Regions from separate parts of the Desulfitobacterium dichloroeliminans LMG P-21439 genome, predicted to be linked through region 2. Evidence: riboswitches for the same ligand, from Rfam matches in the RefSeq annotation. Region 2 holds a riboswitch; the other holds the start of a gene.
What was found. A riboswitch is a leader RNA that binds a small molecule or an ion and turns the genes downstream of it on or off. The one in region 2 is predicted to bind lysine.

Region 1: another riboswitch for lysine. It lies ahead of lysA (diaminopimelate decarboxylase); the one in region 2 lies ahead of DESDI_RS07540 (transporter substrate-binding domain-containing protein).

Annotation. Positions count from the first base shown of each region.
Region 1 covers NC_019903.1:3,571,028-3,575,451, forward strand. Annotated here, with positions in the region: gene gdhA (NADP-specific glutamate dehydrogenase) at 1-1,142, shown strand, start outside; gene lysA (diaminopimelate decarboxylase) at 1,254-2,504, opposite strand; lysine riboswitch at 2,705-2,881, opposite strand; gene DESDI_RS16880 (sulfite exporter TauE/SafE family protein) at 2,941-3,795, opposite strand; gene ybaK (Cys-tRNA(Pro) deacylase) at 3,911-4,399, shown strand.
Region 2 covers NC_019903.1:1,591,079-1,595,502, reverse strand. Annotated here, with positions in the region: gene DESDI_RS07545 (IS110 family RNA-guided transposase) at 1-608, shown strand, start outside; gene DESDI_RS17875 (hypothetical protein) at 620-820, opposite strand; gene DESDI_RS07540 (transporter substrate-binding domain-containing protein) at 1,072-1,926, opposite strand; lysine riboswitch at 2,044-2,225, opposite strand; gene DESDI_RS07535 ((deoxy)nucleoside triphosphate pyrophosphohydrolase) at 2,299-2,679, opposite strand; gene DESDI_RS07530 (hypothetical protein) at 2,695-3,123, opposite strand; gene DESDI_RS07525 (ABC transporter substrate binding protein) at 3,186-4,424, opposite strand, start outside.

The DNA of each region.
Region 1 (4,424 bases), 1.6 Mb from region 2:
TAGATGACCAAGGCAAGATTCAAGTAAATCGTGGTTTCCGTGTTGAGTTTAACAGTGCTATCGGCCCTTACAAGGGTGGACTCCGCTTTCATCCCTCAGTTTACCTAGGCATCATCAAATTCTTAGGTTTTGAGCAAATCTTTAAAAACTCCCTAACTGGTTTACCTATTGGCGGAGGTAAAGGAGGTAGTGATTTCGATCCGAAGGGGAAATCCGAAGGAGAAATCATGAGATTCTGCCAAAGTTTCATGACTGAGCTTTATCGTTATCTCGGCGCAGATACTGACGTACCTGCCGGGGATATCGGTGTCGGCGGCCGCGAAGTAGGTTATATGTTCGGACAATATAAACGGATTACCAATAAATACGAAGGTGTTCTCACCGGCAAAGGGCTAACCTTTGGCGGCAGCTTAGCCCGCACAGAAGCAACAGGCTATGGCTTAGTCTATTTAATGGAAGAGGCCCTCAAAGCCGTCCATAAAACCTTTGCCGGTACCACCGTGGTTGTCTCCGGTTCGGGTAATGTTGCCATCTACGCCGTGCAAAAGCTCAACCAGCTCGGGGCTAAGGTCATCGCCATGAGTGATTCCAACGGCTATATTTATGATCGAGACGGTATCCATCTTGATACGGTTCGCCAGTTGAAAGAAGTAGACCGGAAGCGAATTAAAGACTATGTATCCCATCATCCTTCGGCAGAATACCATGAGGGTTGTGCCGGCATCTGGTCTATTCCTTGTGATGTGGCTCTACCTTGTGCCACCCAGAATGAATTGGATGGACAAGCTGCCCAGCTTCTGATTAAAAATGGTTGCTATGCCGTGGGCGAGGGGGCTAATATGCCTTCAACTCCGGAAGCGGTTGATGCTTTTCATGAAAACAAAGTTATCTTTGCGCCGGGTAAAGCATCCAATGCCGGTGGGGTCGCTGTGTCCGCTCTGGAAATGTCCCAAAACAGCATGAGATATTCTTGGACCTTTGAAGAAGTGGATGCCAAATTGAAAGGCATTATGGTCAACATTTACCATACTGCCAGCAAAGCGGCTGCCGAATATGGCTTTGAAGGTAACTTAGTGGCCGGAGCCAATATCGCAGGCTTTTTGAAGGTCGCCGAAGCAATGAAGGCTCAAGGGGCTGTATAAATAATTACAAAAAAGAAACAACACAGTGGTTGTTCCTTACAGAAAACCTGCTTCATGAGGAGTACTAACTCCTTGAAGCAGGTTATTTCTATTTTATGCTCAGTACTTTTATTATAGATCGCTAAAGTCCAAGGTGGCAAAATAATCATCCAGAGTCTCAGCCCGGCGAATTATTCTCACACTACCGTCAGGCTGCAGCAACAATTCTGCATGACGAAGCTTACCGTTATAGTTAAAACCCATCGCATGCCCGTGGGCACCTGTATCATGGATGACAATAATATCTCCAATATCCACTCGAGGGAGTTCACGATCCACAGCAAACTTATCGTTATTCTCACATAGGGCACCTGCCACATCGTAGATATGATCTCTGGGTAGATCCTCTTTTCCCACAACGGAAATATGATGATAGGCTCCATACATACCTGGACGCATAAGGTCCGACATGCTGGCATCCACACCCACATAATCCTTATAAATCTGCTTCTTATGCAATACCCGTGTTACCAGATAACCATAGGGTCCTGTCACCATCCGCCCGCATTCCAAACAAATGCGCAAGGGATCTAAGTCATTGGGGATAATCCTTTCTTCGTAAGCTTTCCGTACCCCCTCGCCGATATACCCCAAATCAACTGGTTCTTGCTCAGGACGATAGGGGATGCCAATACCGCCACCAAAGTTTACAAACTCCAAACGGATACCCAACTTCTCTTTCAATTCAATCGCTAAGTCAAACATCATTTCTGCTGTCTCAATAAAAAATTCTGGCTTGAGTTCGTTCGAAATAATCATGGTATGCAGGCCAAAACGCTTCGCACCCTTATCACGAACAATTTTATAAGCTTGGAACAATTGCTCCTTCGTCAAGCCATACTTGGAGTCCTCGGGATTCCCAATAATAGCATTACCTGCTCGTAATGACCCGGGGTTATAGCGGAAAGAAATCACTTCCGGTATACCCGCATGCTTTTCCAGATAATCAATGTGGGTGATGTCGTCTAGGTTAATAATCGCCCATAATTCCCTAGCCTTTATATATTCTTCAGCGGGAGTGTTATTGGAGGTGAACATGATATTCTCCTCAGTAATTCTAGCCGCCTCAGCTAAAATCAGCTCAGCCATGGAACTGCAATCTGCTCCAAAGCCTTCTTCCCGGAGAATTTTGAGGATATGTGGATTGGGGAGAGCCTTCACTGCAAAGTACTCTTTAAACTCTGGAGCCCAAGCAAAAGCTGCCTGTAGTCTCCGGGCATTTAGTCGAATGGCCTGCTCGTCATAAATATGAAAAGGCGTGCCAAACTGCTGGATAATCTTCATTAACTGTTCTTGGGAAAAAGGCAAATTCTTCACTGCCATCTGACAACCCTCCTAGTCTTAGTATATGGGCGTTACTACATTGTTACCTATGATAGATGAGCTACTCGAACTAGACAGGATTTTTCACTTCATCAAGTCGTGTAGCCTTAGCTGCATGGGAGTCTGATAGTGCAAAAAAAGGTTACGAGTCCGCTCGTAACCGTTTCTAAAGGTAAAAGGATTCGCTTTCACCTCTAACTTCACGAGATAGCACTCCACCGAGATTCCGGTGACAGTCTTACATTTTTTCAATGGAAGACCAGCAAAAGGTCCTTTATCCTTGACCCTATGCTTCGGCAATGATTCCTTTCATTACCCGTCATAGCCTGGCCTGCTCGGGGTAATTACTCTTAATTCACTGCACCTCTATCATTTAATTTATGAATTATCTCTATATTATGGAACAAGACTCATCAACTGTCAATAGCATTCAGCGTTAATTCAATAATAGGAGAATTGGTTCGCTAACCGATGTTAAGCCGATGATCAGAAGCAGTCCGTAAACAACTTTCTTAAATTGATCTTCATTGATTCGTTTTCTAACAGGCTGCCCAATTAGATAGCCCAGGGCAATAGCCAGCATCATGCTAAACAGCAAGACAGCAAAGGGGAAATCAAAATTCCCATCAAAAAGAACTGACTTGGAGACCGTTGTCACGGCATATTGCAAAAAGAAAAAGTTGACAGTCGTGGCTTGGAAAGCATCCTTTTTCAGATGATTTATAAGCAGCGCTACGATAGGAGGCCCGGGAATAGCTGCCAAGCCGTTAAGAAGTCCCGAAGAGAAGGCAACGAGTATAAATAAGATGGAAAAGGTCTTGAGGCCTTGATCTACTCCTTCCGATTCGTCTACAGCAACAACTTCCGAAGGAGACGCTTTAATTCTAAACCACTGCCACCCTACATAGCCTATGAGGACACTACCTACGATTCCCTTAATATATAGCCCGTTCATATACTCACTTAATATAACACCCAGGGCGAGACCCGGAATACTGAAAAATAATAGACGGAAAATCAAATCCCAGCGAGCTAAGTGACGCATTTGAACCCCTTGCAAGGCAGACGATAGCATCGATAAGATCATTCCCGCTATGAGTGCTTGTTGACTTGGTAAGATAAATAAGAGAAGAGGAACTGCAATCAGTCCGAAGCCAAAACCAGTTAAGACTTGAGTGAAGGTCGCACAGAAAACAATTCCGAACATCATCAGCCATAATTCTAAGGATAACAACTCCAAATCAACACCTTCTTCAACCCAGATAACTTTTTTGATTATCGTAGCTATCATAACGAGAAATGGTTAGCTTGTCTAGTCGAAGGTCACTCATCACTTGACAACCATCCACAGCTTTTCCTATAGTAAGTGCAGAAGATTTTTTTCCATTAAAAGAAAGGTGAAATGTATGGCCCAGAAAACCAATGCCGCTCGGATTCTCGACCAAGCCCGCATACCTTATGAACTGATGCCTTATGAAGTGGATGAAGCGGACCTCTCTGCCACCACTGTTGCCCAGAAGGTTGGCATGCCTCCAGAGCTAATCTATAAAACACTCGTCACACGAGGGGATAAAACAGGTATTCTTGTGGCTTGCATCCCTGCTCATTATGAGCTTAATCTTAAAGCTTTAGCGCAGGTTAGTGGCAACAAAAAGGTTGAAGTTGTTGCACTCAAAGAAGTACAGCCTTTGACCGGTTATATCCGAGGTGGTGTATCACCCTTAGGTACCAAGAAGAAGTATCCCGTATTTTTTCAGGAAGATATCTTGATGCACGAGAAAATCGCCATCAGCGCAGGGACACGGGGACTGCAAATCTATGTTCGCGCCCAAGATTTGCTTAAAGCCACACAAGGACAAGTAGGTGCAATTGCGCATTTTGCTACTTTAGACTAAATAAAAGCTGTAGAGCAGTACCTAA
Region 2 (4,424 bases):
CCTCATCCATGCCTCATGAGTTCTCTTTGCTGGATGCTAAGATCAAAGTCCATATCGATGGGATCAAAAGCATGCAGGCCAGTTTAGACGGGATTGTAAAGCAAATTCATGCGATGATAGACTCTGAGCTCTTTCCTGCTGATGCCAAGCGGAATATTGAGCTTCTTGATGGCATACCCGGTATTGGCTTTCTAACGGCTGCTACGCTCATTGCGGAGATGGGAGACTTCAGTCTTTTCAAGTCTGCTAAGGCCTTTACAGCCTTCTTTGGGATTGATCCATCTGTCAATCAGTCTGGAAAATTCCAAGGTGACAGAAACAAAATCTCTAAGCGTGGCACACGGATAGGGAGAAGAATTCTGTTTACCATCGCTATGGCTTCCATTCGTACAACGCGCAAAGGTGATGAGATTAATCCGGTTCTGCGAGAATTCTACGCGGCAAAATGCGTTAACAAGAAGAAAAAGGTAGCTCTCGTAGCCGTAATGCATAAACTTCTCCACTACATCTTTGCTGTTCTTCGTGACCAGAAACCCTTTGAGATCAGGCAACCTAAGGATCATCAATCCTGGAGAAATACAAAGCTCAGTCAAGCACCTGCGGCTTAAACATCTCTTTGTTACATGGTTGTAAGTTTGCCCGTGTCAAGGGTGATGCGAGGAATACCGGAGGCCCTTAGGCCGAGGATATGCTCGCCATCATCCCATTGACACGGAACAACACCAGAAGCTTGAAGACGGCAAAGTCTCTTAAGCCCCAAAGTATTACCCCATATTAAAGAGAGTTTGCCTGGCAAGCGCCGAGCGTTTCGTTCCCTCATACATCGATTTGGTCATTGTTCGGATTTTTCAATGGCTTGGTTTCCTGTACCCATTTTTTCTTGGACCTTGAAACTAATCTTTTTTACATTACACCTTGACTTTAATTAGCTGGTCTTAATTACTATGAACCTCAAAAAATGGGGTATCCAGATCTTAATCGCGATTTGCAAAGTATAAAACCGACTGCATGAAATGTAGCCGGTTTTATACAATAATTATTCGCAGTAGCACAAATGTTCCGAAACTATACTTAGTTGGCTGCAGGCTGATTCTTAATAGCCTCATCCATGATCTTGACCCGATCTTCCTCAGAGATACCCTTCAAGATTTCATTGATTTTGGCTGTGAGCTCGCTTCCTTTAGCAACTCCTACAGCAATAGCTGTATCTTCAGCCGAGGTTTGGAACCCTTCTGTGAATTCTACCATTTTATAAGCACTATTGGCTGCTTGAGCACTAACCCCTTCGGGACGCTCTGAAACATATCCATCAATCATGCCTGATTCTAAAGCTACCCGCATGGCTGGGAAGTTATCCATAGCTGTCTCTTTAACGACCCCATTGATTTGGTCAATAACGCTGTAATGGAAGGTATTGAGCTGGGCAGTGATTCTAGCACCTTTAAAATCTTGAATTGACTTAGCGTTTTCATAGGCGCTACCGCTCTTAACGACCATAATGAGATCTGATTGATAATAGATATCGGAGAAGTCAATGGTCTCTTTGCGATCTGCAGTAGGAGACATCCCCGCAATAATAGCGTCAATCTTGTTCGAGGTTAATGATGGCACAAGCCCATCCCATTCGGTTTTAACGATGACTAGCTCTTTGTCTAAGCCTTCGGCAATTCTTTTGGCGATTTCCACATCGTAGCCACCGGCATATTCGGCACCACCATCAATTTTCACCCCACCCTTGGCCGCATCCATTTGCGTCCAGTTAAAAGGAGCATAACCTGCTTCAAGACCTACTCTGAAGACTCCCTTTTCCGAACCTGCAGGGGCCTTAGTGTCCCCTGCCTTTTGACCGCCGCTCGAGCCACAACCTGTGACAAGTAGCATAGCCGATAAGACCACTGCACCCAATAATGATAATTTTCTCTTCATTGATGAACCCTCTCCTTCTTACATCCTTCTTATTTAAATTGTTTACAAAAATAAATGAGACCTGAGACGGAGCTCAGGTCGCAAAAATCATGTTGCCTAAATACCCCTCTTTTCCCCCGCCGAGATAGCACAACTCAATAAACTGGGACGTTCATTGAGACAGTTCTACAGTTATTCACTGCAGACCCAGCAGACAATACTGAGCGTATTATTAGCTTCGGCGATATTTCCTTCTCCTTAGTATCATCACTGCTCCTGTTCCAAAAAGGACTAATAAATACCGCGCCTCTACCCCACCCAAAAAGTGAGGTGTGTATGAAATTATGTTAAGTCTACAATACTAAAACTTATCTGTCAACCGCCCTACTTGGTTTAAAACTTGGTTAACTTAAGAGCAATGGGCACATCAGCCGGAAGCAAGTTATAGTCCAGAAGCTCATCTGTATTCACCCATTCATAGCAATCATGAACCCTAAGCTGAGGCTCCCCTCTAAGGATATTTACCTGGTAAGCTAACAAGCGAATTGACCCTTGAGGGTAAGTGTAGACACTTTCCATTACAAATTCTTTAACTTCAACCTCTACCCCAAACTCCTCGAAGAGCTCACGCCTTAAGCATTCTTCAGGAGATTCCCCCACTTCCACTTTGCCCCCGGGGAATTCCCAACCCCCGGCATGTTTTTCGCCGGGAGCTCTACGGGCAATTAAAACTTGGCCATCTATGATGATAATGGCCGCAGTAACATCTTTCATGTTTAAAACCTCATATTAGAGATAGACTTTCAATTCCTGCACACTATTTTCTTCAAAACGCAAGAGACGTTCCATAAGCTTGAGGATATGGGCTTCTGCGTCCTGATACTTTTTGATATTCTTCACTGCATTGATTATACCCATATTGCTGCCGACAATCAGCATCTCCGCGATATGAGAAGGGCTTTTATCCGTTAGGGTGTCAAAGCTAATCATTAGATAGGTACGTATTTTCTCTAAAGCGCTGATTCCCTTTTCATCAAAGCCGTTCTCTTTCAACATGTCTTCAGCTGCCTTATGGAATTCTTGATATTCTTGGTATTGAGATTTTAGATGATTCTTGAACTTATTGTCTTCGATGATTTCAATCAACTGATTAAGGGTTGCCACACCCATCTGGGAGTTCTGATAGACAAAATTCAAAAGCTCAGCATTGCCGTTCATGATGGTCACACTCCTTTTCGCTAGTATTGCCGAAAAAGATTTGTATATGCTAGCATGGCGTCTTAGTCAACTTGCAAAAAGTTTTTGTCATAGATTTCCTCTGCCGAATCCGCCTCTAGAGGCTTGCTGAAGAGATAGCCTTGGATTGTATCACAACCGCTAGCCTTCAACTGTGCGTACTGCCATGGTTCTTCAATACCCTCGGCAGTAATCACCAAATTAAGACCATGAGCCAAAGCGATAATACTATCGATAACTCTCGTATTATCCGAGTTTAAGAACTTGTCACACAAGCTCTTATCCAGTTTCACCTTATCCACCGGAATATAGGTGAGGTAATTGATTGAAGAGAATCCTGTGCCAAAGTCATCCAAAGCTATGCTTATCCCCAAGCTTTTCACTTGCTCCAAGAACTCTAAAGTGAGGGCTGTTTCCTCCAGTAAAATACTTTCAGTAATCTCGATCTCGAGATACCGACCATCCAGATTGTACTCTTTCAGGGTCTGAACCAGGAACACAAGATAATCTTTATCGCGCATCTGTTTACTGGAAAAGTTAATCGAGATCGGTTTTCTCGGATAGCCCTTATCTCGCCAGCTTGCTAACTGCTGGATGGCTTTTATGGTCACAGCTCTACCAATCTGACAGATCAAGTCCGATTCCTCAGCAATCTGAATAAAGACATTGGGAGGAATCGCGTGATCCTTCAAACGAGCCAAAGCCTCAAAGCCCTCCACTTCACCCGTCTTTACATTAACCTGAGGTTGATAGAGGAGATAGATGCTATCATCTTGGAGGGATTTACGAAGAATTCCTTCGATCTCAGCCTTATTGCGAAGCTCTTTCTGCATCTCTTGATTATAGAACATATAATTGTTTTTCCCGTTTCTCTTCACGTGATATAAAGCCGTATCAGCATTCATAATCAACTGATGAATATCCGTACTATCTTCTGGGAAACGGGTAATTCCCATACTAAATTTAATACTAAATTCAGTATTATCGATGAGGATGGGTTCGGCAAAAACTTCGCGAATTTGCTTTATACATCCCTCAATGATACCACTTCCATTGGTCGCAAGCACTAAAAACTCATCGCCGCCAAACCGCGAGACAAACATACCTTGGCAAGCATTACCTGACAGGATTTGTGCTACTGCGCGCAATACCTTATCGCCCCAAACATGACCAAGTGTATCATTGATTTCCTTGAAATTATCAATATCCATGAAGATGATGATTAAAGGATTCCCCTTTTGGGTTTCTTCCATCAATTTATTCATAAAGGACATGCGATTTGG